3 regions of the Microbacterium sp. AG790 genome follow, and region 1 is predicted to be linked to each of the others. Evidence: predicted binding sites of a transcription regulator. Region 1 holds the regulator's gene; each other region holds the start of a gene.
What was found. The regulator LexA, encoded in region 1, represses DNA repair genes until DNA is damaged. The targets are predictions, from matches to a motif close to TCGAACANNTGTTCGA.

Region 1 (3,270 bases):
GTGGGCGATGCCGACATCGCGGATCAGAACGCCGCGGTCGTAGAGCCCCTGCCACGTCGCCGCAGGATCTTCCACACCGGAGAAGAGCACGAAGTTCGTCCAGCTCTCGAAGGGGCGGTAGCCCAGCGCGTCGAGTGTCGCGGAGATACGGTCGCGCTGAGCGACGATCTCGTCGACCATCGCGAGCATCGCCGGCGCGTGACGCAGCGCGGCCGATGCCGCCGCCTGCGTCAGCGCACTGAGGTGGTAGGGAAGCCGCACCAGACGCAGAGCATCGATGACGGCGGGGTCGGCCGCGAGGTAGCCGACGCGAGCGCCGGCGAACGCGAAGGCCTTGCTCATCGTGCGAGACACGACCAGCCGCGGCCGATCGGGCAGCAGCGTCAGTGCCGACCGAGAATCGCGGGGCGCGAACTCCTGGTAGGCCTCGTCGACGATCACGATGCCGGGTGCGGCGTCATAGACGGCCTCGATCACGTCGAGTCCCAGTGGCGTTCCGGTCGGGTTGTTCGGCGCGCACAGGAAGACGACATCCGGCTGCGCCCGGTCGACCTGAGCGGACGCGTCTTCGGGGGCGAGTGTGTAGTCGACTCCGCGCGTCCCGCTCACGTACGTCGCGCCAGTGGCACGAGTGAGCAGCGGGTACATCGAGTAGGTCGGCGCGAATCCGAAGGCCGTCCGACCGGGGCCGGCGAACGCTTGCAGAAGGTGCTGCAAAACCTCATTGGATCCGTTCGCCGCCCAGATCTGCGCGGCCGACAGGCCATGACCCAGGTAGTCCGCGAAGCCCTCCCGCACGGCGGTGAACTCACGATCCGGATAGCGGTTCACCTCCCGGAGCGCACGGGCGATGCTGTCGAGGATGTCGTCCGCGACCGCTTCGGGCACCGGATGCGTGTTTTCGTTGACGTTCAGCGCGACGGGCAGCGGAGCCTGGGGAGCGCCGTAGGGCGTCAGGCCGCGCAGGTCGTCTCTGAGGGGAAGGTCATCGAGTCGAACGCTCACCCTCACCATCGTAGAGGTCGCCGTGATGAGCGGACGAGGCTGATCAGTGGCCGGCGGAGTACTCGGCCGGGATCGCGATGCTCTGTCCGGCGTCGAGGCTGCCCGAGTCCAAGGCGTTGAGTCGAACGATCGCGTCGACGGCGTCGCGCGGGTCGACGTCAGGTGCGACCGCGCGTGCGATCGACCAGAGCGTGTCGCCCGGCTGAACCGTGACGTGGGTGAACGTGACTCCCGAGGATCCCTCATTGGACGCCAGCGCGCCGCCGCCGGACACGATGCCGATACCGAGCGCGACGATGACGGGGATGGAGGCGAGGAAGGCGAGCACCCGGCGACCACGAACCGTCAGGCGCAGACGGGTGGCGGGGGCCGCCGCGATGACACGGCCGCGGGGCGAGGCGCCGAGGATGTCGATCGTGGTCATGGGTTCCTCCTTGAGACGTGTCCCGCGCCGCGGCGTCGGGGGTGAGAGCGTCACCTCGAAGATTCGAGTCGAGATTCGCATCCGCCTCTCGGCCGGGAGAGCCGGATGCGAATCTCTGTTCCGAATCTATCTTCGATAGTGTTCGAGTGTCAAGCGATACGGTTCTCGCAGATGAATCGAATCCGACACGCGCACGCGTGCCGTCCGACCGTGCGAAAACCGGATACGGTTTCGACAAGACGACCCCATCACCAACCTCCGACATTCGAAGGCTCTGCCTTCCGGGGACGCGATCGAAGGAGCGCGCGACATGGCCGAGAAGCCTCAGACACGCAGGCGGAAGAGCCTCAGCGACAAGCAGCTGAAGATCCTCGAGGTGATCCAGACCTCCATCGCGCGCCACGGCTACCCGCCGAGCATGCGCGAGATCGGCGATGCCGTGGGCCTGAAGTCGCTGTCCAGCGTCACCCACCAGCTCAACCAGCTGGAGCTGAGCGGCTACCTCCGCCGCGACGCCGGCAAGACGCGCGCGATGGAGGTCCTCATCGATCTGCCGGGTGCCGCCGCCGAGAATCCCGCCGACCTCGCTCCGGCCGTGGGCGATGCGGCACTGGTCCCCTTGGTCGGGCGCATCGCGGCGGGCGTGCCGATCACGGCAGACCAGCAGGTCGAGGAGATCTTCCCCCTCCCCCGCCAGCTCGTCGGCAAGGGCGACCTGTTCATGCTCAAGGTCAGCGGCGAGTCGATGATCGACGCCGCCATCTGCGACGGCGACTGGGTCGTCGTGAGATCGCAGCCGACCGCGGACAACGGCGACATCGTCGCGGCGATGCTCGACGGCGAAGCGACGGTGAAGACCTTCCGGCAGCGGGACGGCCACACGTGGCTGCTCCCCCGCAACTCCTCCTTCGAGCCCATCCTCGGCGACGACGCGGTGGTCCTCGGTCGCGTCGTGGCCGTCCTGCGCGCGATCTGATCATGTCGCGGGCGCGCGCCCTCGCATCGGCCGTCGCAATCGTCCTGGCCGTCGTCTGCCTCCCGTTGTCCATCCTGAGCGTCTGGGCGCGGGTGCAGCTGGTCGACGAAGACGCGTTCACCGCGACGCTTGCGCCGCTGGCCCGTTCGACCGCCGTCCAGGACACGCTGATCGCGGCATCCACCGACGCGGTCGACGCGAGGCTCGACGCCGAGGTCCTCACCGGCTCGATCGTCGACGGCATCATCGGGCTGGGCGTCGGCGACCGGGCGGCAGACGCATTGCGGCGGCTGCAAGCGCCCGCCGCCGCCGCCGTGCAGGGTCTCGTGCACGACACGATCGCCGGTGCGATCCGCTCCGACAGCTTCGGGGCACTGTGGGACCAGCTTCTTCGGCAGTCTCACCGCGCGCTGACACTCGCCGCGACCTCCGATGGCGCCGGCGTCGTGGTGCAGACCGAGGCCGGACTCGGCATCCAGGTCGGCGCCGTGGTGGCGGGCGTGAAGGAACATCTGAGCGCGCAGGGCGTGGCGTGGGCGACGCTCATCCCCTCCGTCGATCACGTCGTGATCATCGGCTCCGGAGACACCCTCGCCGCCGTTCGATCCGGGTATGCGCTCGGCCTGACGGCGGGATGGTGGATGCCGGTCGCCACCGCGATCCTGTTCCTCACCGGGATCGCGCTCGCTCGGCGACGCCTCGACGCCCTTCGGCGGGCCGCGCTCGCGGCGGCGGCGGGCCTCGGAGCGCTGCTGATCGCGGCCGCGGCGGGCCGGGCGGCCGTATCGTCCGCCGCAACCGGGACGGCGCTCACGCCGGCCGCGGCGGCCGCCGTCTACGACCAGCTGGTGTCGGCGGCGGTCGG
Region 2 (3,270 bases), on a different contig from region 1:
GCCAGTTCTTGCGGAGGATGCGGATGTAGTCGCTGAGCTCCATGGTGCCTCTCGAGGACGCGCTGCCAGCCAGGGGGAGGGGTGCAAGGCCGGGACGATCGGACTCAGTCTGCCATAGCGGATGTTTCGGGTCGGTGTCCGCGCGGCAACACCTGCGTGAGGACCCTGCGCAGCGCATCCGTCAGCACCGCAGCGCACAGCGGGCGCTCCCTCCGATGCGGGGCGTGCGGTCGGCGTCGATCCACGGTGGCGGGATGAACCACACCCGCGCCGTCACTCCGACGCCGTCGACGCGGATCTCCCACCCGTCGGCGTGAATGCGATGGTGGCAGCCGGTGCACAGCAGCACGCCGTTGTCGAGGTCGGTGGGCCCGGCATCCCTGTTCCACCAGGCGATGTGGTGGCCGTGGGTCCACGCCGGCGGTGCGCCGCAGAACGCGCAGCCGCCGTCTCGTTCGGCGAGGGCGAGCTTCTGGGCGGGAGAGAACAGGCGGCGCGCGCGGCCCCAGTCGAGAATGTCGCTGTCGCCGCCGAGGACGCACGGAATGACCTGCAGGTCGGCGGCGAGTCGACGCACCTCCCGCGCGGGCAGCGATGCGTCGAAACCATCGATGCTCGCGACGCCGCATCCCGACTCGAGCTGGTCGAGCGTCATGCGCACGACGACCGTCGTCGTCGCAGCGGTGGGCACCTGTTCGCACCCCAGAGCGTGCGCACACAGCTCGTGCAGCGCGTCGGCCCGCATCTGCGGCAGCGTGCGCTCATCGCGAATGTCATCGCGCGCGGCACCTTCGACGCGGTCACCACCACGCGCGTCGCCGTGCCCGTGCACGTGCTCGCGCCGTGGGGCGTGCTCGTTGGTCTGCAGCACGCGGGTGACCATCGCGTCGAGAGCGGTCTTGATGGGAGCGGCGGTGGCCAGGTCGAAGACGCCGGTGAGGTGCAGCATGCCGTCTCGCTCCTGCATCCGCAGTGCTCGGGCCGATCGATGTTCCTCGTGCGCGGCGGTGATCCCGTCGGGGTCGAGCTCGGCTTCGGCGCGCGCCAGCAGCCGGGTGAGCTCGTCGGCGCGCAGTCCGGGTGCCCGCTGGCAGAGGTCGCGCTCCGCGGCATCCCGGCGGGAGGGATCGACGCGCAGCGACAGCTTGTCGAGCAGGGTGATGATCGCCGACGCCGCCATCATCGACAGGGCGCCCGCCGAAACGGCTGCCGCCACGTGCGGATGCGCGGCGGGGCGGGGCTCCCCGCTGATCGTGGTGCGCGGCGCGGTGCTCTCGCCCACCTGCACGAGTTTGATCGCCTCGCCCACGCTCGCGCCGGTGGTGGCTTGGATCAGCGCGACAGGGGAGCGGAATCCCTGCTTCTTCGCGAGGGAGTCGCCGCCGAGCTGAGGCCGCGACTGACGGGAGATCTCGGCTGCGACGGGGGCGAAAGCGGCGTCGACCTGGCGCATGAGCACGCCGAAGGCGCGGTTCACCTCGACGAGTGCACTCGGCGACAGCGCGGCCGGCGCCTGCGCGCCACCCGCCGCCGCGAGCGCCTCGAGCGCTGCGGCGATGCCATCGAGCCGGTTCTCCATGACTTCGACATTAGAACATACGTACGACATTCATTCGAGTTGTCCACAGGCTCGGGTAGGTGCGTTTTGACTCGCTGCGCTCGCTCAACGACCGGGGTGCGAGCGCGAAACGCCGACCCCGTCTCTCAGCCGAAGGCGATCCGCACGACGCGCTCGACGGCGGCCAGGCCCGGCTCGAGCTCGGCGGCGGAGCGTTCGTACGTCGCGGCGGAGCGACCGTAGGGGTCGATGACGTCGTCGTCCTCGGCGGATGCCGGCGGCAGCGTGATCCCGCGCCGCCCGGCGATCGCGCCCAGAGCGGCGGCGAAGCGCTCCCGCGGTGGTGCGCCCTCCCCGGCCGTCGCGGCAGCCGTCCGCAGGTCGTCGTCGCTCAGATCGGCGGCGAGGCGGGCGAACTCGCGGGCGGTGAAAGCCTGTCGCATGCGCGAGGGGTCGAGCTCGACGACCTCGCGGCGGTGGTCGCGCGCCATGGCGAGCACGAGATCGGCCGTGCGCACGTGCACTGGGGTGAGGAAGCGGGCGCCGTGGGCGCCGACGAGCGCCGGGTCGACGCCGCGGGCGACGGCGAGGTCTGCGGCTTCGGGTGTCATCGGCATCCCGTCGCGCGCGCGAGCGCCGGCGCTGGAGACGCGCACCGGAAGGTCGGCGAGGCGAGTGGCCAGCAGCTGGGCGGCCAAAGGGGAGCGGCAGATGTTGCCGGTGCACACGGTGAGGATCTCGAGCACGCTGACTTCCGGTGTCGATAGAGCGGGGAGGGAGTGTGTGGCTCGCCGCGTGACCGGTAGTTTGGCCACGTGCCCGATCAGCTTAGCGACCCCGGTTCGTCAGCCCTCGAGGCGTCGACGCCCCCGCGCCGGTCGTCGAGCGAGCGCAACGAGCCGGAAGGCTCGGCGGCCAGCGAGACGGCAGCGCCCGGGCGCCGTCGCCGCATGCGCACCGACTGGCGTCTCGGAGGCACGGCGGTGCGCAAGTGGGACCTCTCCGTGCTGTCGGCGGCTCTCATCGGGGTCGGGCTCGGGGTGGTCGGCGGGGGCGCGGTGAGCCGCGTCGCTGCACCGTGGGCCCCGATCGCGTCGACTGTGGTGCTGTGGCTCGGTCTCGGCGCCGCGGTGGCGTTCGCGTTCGTGAGGTCGCGGCCGGCCGGGCTGCTGCGGTTTCGGCCCATCGATGTGCTGTGGGGGGTCGGGCTGGGGCTCGGTCTGCGTCTGCTGCAGGGCTGGGTGAGTGGTGCGGATGCCGAGGCCTTCCCCTCCGCGATGGCGCTCGACGGCGGGCTGCCCTCGGGGTGGTGGCTCACGGAGGCGGTTCCGGCGGGGCTGGTCGCGCCGCTGGTGGAGGAGTTCTTCTTCCGCACGGTCGTGCTGATCGCGGTGTATCAGCTGCTGCGGCGGAGTGTGGGCGGGGTTGCGGCCGGGGTGACGGCGGCGCTCGTGTCGGCGGGAGGGTTCGTGCTGCTGCACGCGACGGCGGGGACGTTGACGCTGGTCGACGGCATCCAACTCTTCGCGGTCGGCGGCACGTGCGCGCTGGTGGTCCTGCTCACGGGGCGCATCTGGGGCGCGGTGCTGACGCACTTGACGTACAACGTGTCGTATCTGGTGCTGGTCGTCGTCGGAACGCTGGGTGCCGTCGCGCCGACGGCGCCGTCGCTCGGCTGAAGCATGTCTGAATATTCGGACATCGCTTCGTGT
Region 3 (3,270 bases), on a different contig from region 1:
ACTCATGACGAACGTGACCGGTGGGATGGGTGCGTCTTCGCGGTAGAGGCGACCGGTCGGCGAGGTCCACTCCAGGACTCCCCCGGGGTGTTGTCGCACCGTCCAGGCGGTGAACTGCTTCATCGAATGATGTCGCTGGCACAGGTGGGCGAGGTTCCAGAGGGCGGTCGGTCCGCCCTGGGCGTGGTCGATGGTGTGGTCGATCTCGCAGCGAATGGCCGCGCGGCGGCATCCGGGAAAACGGCAGTGCTGGTCGCGGGCGCGCAGGAATCGCCGCTGCGGCCCTGCGGTGCGGTACCGGTCGACCGCGATCACGGTTCCGTCGACGGGATCGGTGAGCACGCGTGCGAGGGAGTGGGTCTCGGCAGCGAGGCACCGCGCGGTGTCGGCGTCGATGGGTGCGCGCCCGACCAGGTCGACCGGGCCGTCGTCGGCGCCGAGCAGGGTGAGGGCGGGCACGATGACCTGCACCTGGGCGCGGATGGCGCCGAGCGTTCCCGGCGCGTCGCCGAAGGCGGTCGGATCGAGCGCCGGCGCGCCCGTCAGGAGCAGGTCGCTGAGCACGTCGGCACGCACCTGATCGGTCGTGCGCGGGTCGTCGTCGTCGGGGGTGCGCGCATCGATGATGACCGTCGCCTGCTGTGTGAGACGATCCATGACGCCCTCCGCGATGACGGTCGGGACCGTCGCGATGAGGTCGGACATGCCCTGGGCACCCGGCACCACGCGCACGCGCCGGCCGCGGCTCGCTTCTGCGTGGCGTTCGGTGAACGAGCGCTCGGCGCAGCGTTCGGCGAGGATCTCGACCGCAGAACGCACGCGGTTGGGCGTGTCGCCGGCGCACAGCCGGATCGCCTCCGCCTCGAACGCGGCCCGGCGATCGGCGGGGACGGGCGCCCCGGCATCCATGATCACCCGTACGTGAGCGCGAGTGAGGCGCCCGGTCTCCCAGGCGTCGAGGGTGGCGGGGTAGCTCTCGACGAGCTCACGCGCCTCGCCGATGCGCTGCTGCACGGTGCGGTCGGTCACTCGCATCACTCCCCCGAGTTCGGCGGCGATCGAGCGCAGGGCCATGTCGTGCACGCGCACCGAACCCCGCTGAGTGGCAGCCTGACGCTCGGCGAGTTGAGCGGCTCGCGCCAGCAGCTTCACCTCAGCCACCTGCGCCGCCGAGACCGCCGCCAGCACCGTCTCGGTGTCGGCGACGAGAGCCGCGAGCGCCGACAGCTGGTCGCTGTCTTCGCTCATCGGCGTGATCTCTTCCATGCCTCAAGTGTAGCGACACCTTCGGACATTTGTTCGAATGGCGAGTGAGGCAACGGATCACGTCAGATCGCGGATGCCACGACCTCAGCACCGCAGCTGTTCCGCTCCACGTCCACGCCGCTGCGCTACATCGAGCTTGCGAAGTGGATGCCCGGGGTGATGGGCCCTGCGCACGAACACCCCGACCTGATCCTGATCTGGACGAGGCTCGCGGCGCTCGTCGAGCCTCACACGCCCGCAACCGTGGATCGTGGCCTCGTTTTCGACGAGTTCGTGCCGGTGGCGGTACATGCAGACGCCTGAGCAGATCCCGGGCCTGGCCGACCTCGACCGTCTCGACGCGGTCTTCGCCGCACTGGCGCACCGAACGCGCCGCGCGATTCTCGTGACTCTGCGGGCGAACGGCGGATCGCAGACCTCCGGCAAGATCGCCGGACGCATGGACAACAGCTGGCAGACCACCAGCCGGCACCTCCGCCAGCTCGAGGAAGCCGGCCTGATCAGCGTCGGCCTTCAGGGGCGAGAGCGCATCTACACGCTCAACGACGCGTTCATGCGAGAGGTACTCCACGACTGGGGCGAGAGGTTCCGTCCCTGATACGCGCCCCTCGCGCGCCGGCGCCTGAGCGCGGGAGCGCAGCGCCGCACTCGAGGTCTGTCATCGCCACCCGCGAGCCCTGCGGAGGCGCCACCCCAGAGGGGCGCGACGCGTCAGCCGTTGCAGGCCCAGCCGTCTCCGTCGCCGTCGAGCTTGTAGATGTCACGTCCGACGACGCGGGCAACCCCGTCGAAGTAGGCCGGGCCGTTGCCCTTGCCGCCCGCGCAGTCCACGTCGCTGGCGATGGGCACGCAGGCGTCGGCGTAGTTCGGGTCGCAGTCGCCGGGCGCCGCCGCGGGAGGCGGCGGGGCGGCCGGCTCCACGTACGTGCCGACGGAGGTGACCTCGGTGACGGGCGGCACGGTCACGGCGTCGGAGACGAGTTCGCGCTTCGTCTCCTTTCCGTCGGTGAGGGTGACGCGGTAGGTGCGTGTGCGTTCGCCGTTCTGTCCCGCGGTCGTGACGGCCGTCTGCCCCTGCGGCATCGTGGAGTCATCCACCGACGTGCGCTCGAACGGCACGGGTTCGGTGACGGCCTCGTCGCGGGTGGTGATGACCGGCGTGTGCGTCGGCGTGGGCGTGCGGGTGGGGGTGGATGCCGTTGCCGTCCCGGTCGTCGCGACGAACGCGACCGGACCGTTCTGTTCGGCCACAGAGCGCGCGGCGAGCGTGGCCGCGTTGACCGCTCCCCCGACCAGCGCGATCCCCAGCACCGCCGCTGCACCCACGATGATGCTCGTGCGGCGCGACAGGCCGCGCCGCGGAGCCTTCGCCGCGGTCGCCACGGGGCCTGCGGATCCCGCCGCCCCGGTCTTCTCGGCGACGTGCGCGGTCCACGCCGTGCCGTCCCACCACCGGACCGTGTTCGCCTTGTTCGGGTCGGGATACCACCCCGGTTGCACGTTCGTCATCGACTCTCCCCAGCTCGATCAGAACGTACTCCCACCCCGTGATCACGGCAATGGGAGCGGTACCGTGAATAATCGATCGCCTCTTTCAGCGCCGCTGGCGATGTCCGAGCATCCCCATAGGGTGCGAGGATGCAGCGCGAATCAGCACTTTCCTATATCCCCGGAATCGCGACCTCCCGACTACGCGAGGCAATGGGAGTGCTCGCGGCCGGGCTCCTATTTGCATTAGCCGGCTCGATGCTCGTTTTCGCGCCTGCTCTACAGACACATGACCTGGAAGGGGCGCTGAGGAACTTCCTCACCGTCAGCCAGAGCTTTCGAGCGACGAGCATCCCGACTTTGGCGTTCATCGCCAGCAGCGTTCTCGTGCTTGGCCTCACATACGCGTTGATGGATAGAAGACGTATCGACGTGGACACCCATATTCAGAACGAGCGTAGATTCTCCACCATCGCGGTGGTCGCGTGCCTCGTGGCCGTCACATTCGCGGCGCTC

Region 2: a site for LexA is predicted at 1,591-1,606, ahead of DEU37_RS05680 (HNH endonuclease signature motif containing protein). Genes of this name have one in related genera too.
Region 3: a site for LexA is predicted at 1,288-1,303, ahead of DEU37_RS00025 (HNH endonuclease signature motif containing protein). Genes of this name have one in related genera too.

The regions. Positions count from the first base shown of each region.
Region 1 covers NZ_RBWZ01000009.1:37,406-40,675, forward strand. Annotated here, with positions in the region: gene DEU37_RS09760 (histidinol-phosphate transaminase) at 1-1,014, opposite strand, end outside; gene DEU37_RS09765 (LysM peptidoglycan-binding domain-containing protein) at 1,049-1,429, opposite strand; gene lexA (transcriptional repressor LexA) at 1,740-2,405, shown strand; gene DEU37_RS09775 (hypothetical protein) at 2,408-3,270, shown strand, end outside.
Region 2 covers NZ_RBWZ01000007.1:13,244-16,513, reverse strand. Annotated here, with positions in the region: gene DEU37_RS05685 (polysaccharide biosynthesis tyrosine autokinase) at 1-43, opposite strand, end outside; gene DEU37_RS05680 (HNH endonuclease signature motif containing protein) at 182-1,579, opposite strand; gene DEU37_RS05675 (low molecular weight phosphatase family protein) at 1,705-2,304, opposite strand; gene DEU37_RS05670 (CPBP family intramembrane glutamic endopeptidase) at 2,374-3,237, shown strand.
Region 3 covers NZ_RBWZ01000001.1:583-3,852, reverse strand. Annotated here, with positions in the region: gene DEU37_RS00025 (HNH endonuclease signature motif containing protein) at 1-1,266, opposite strand, end outside; gene DEU37_RS00020 (helix-turn-helix transcriptional regulator) at 1,556-1,864, shown strand; gene DEU37_RS14950 (G5 domain-containing protein) at 1,978-2,775, opposite strand; gene DEU37_RS00005 (hypothetical protein) at 2,905-3,270, shown strand, end outside.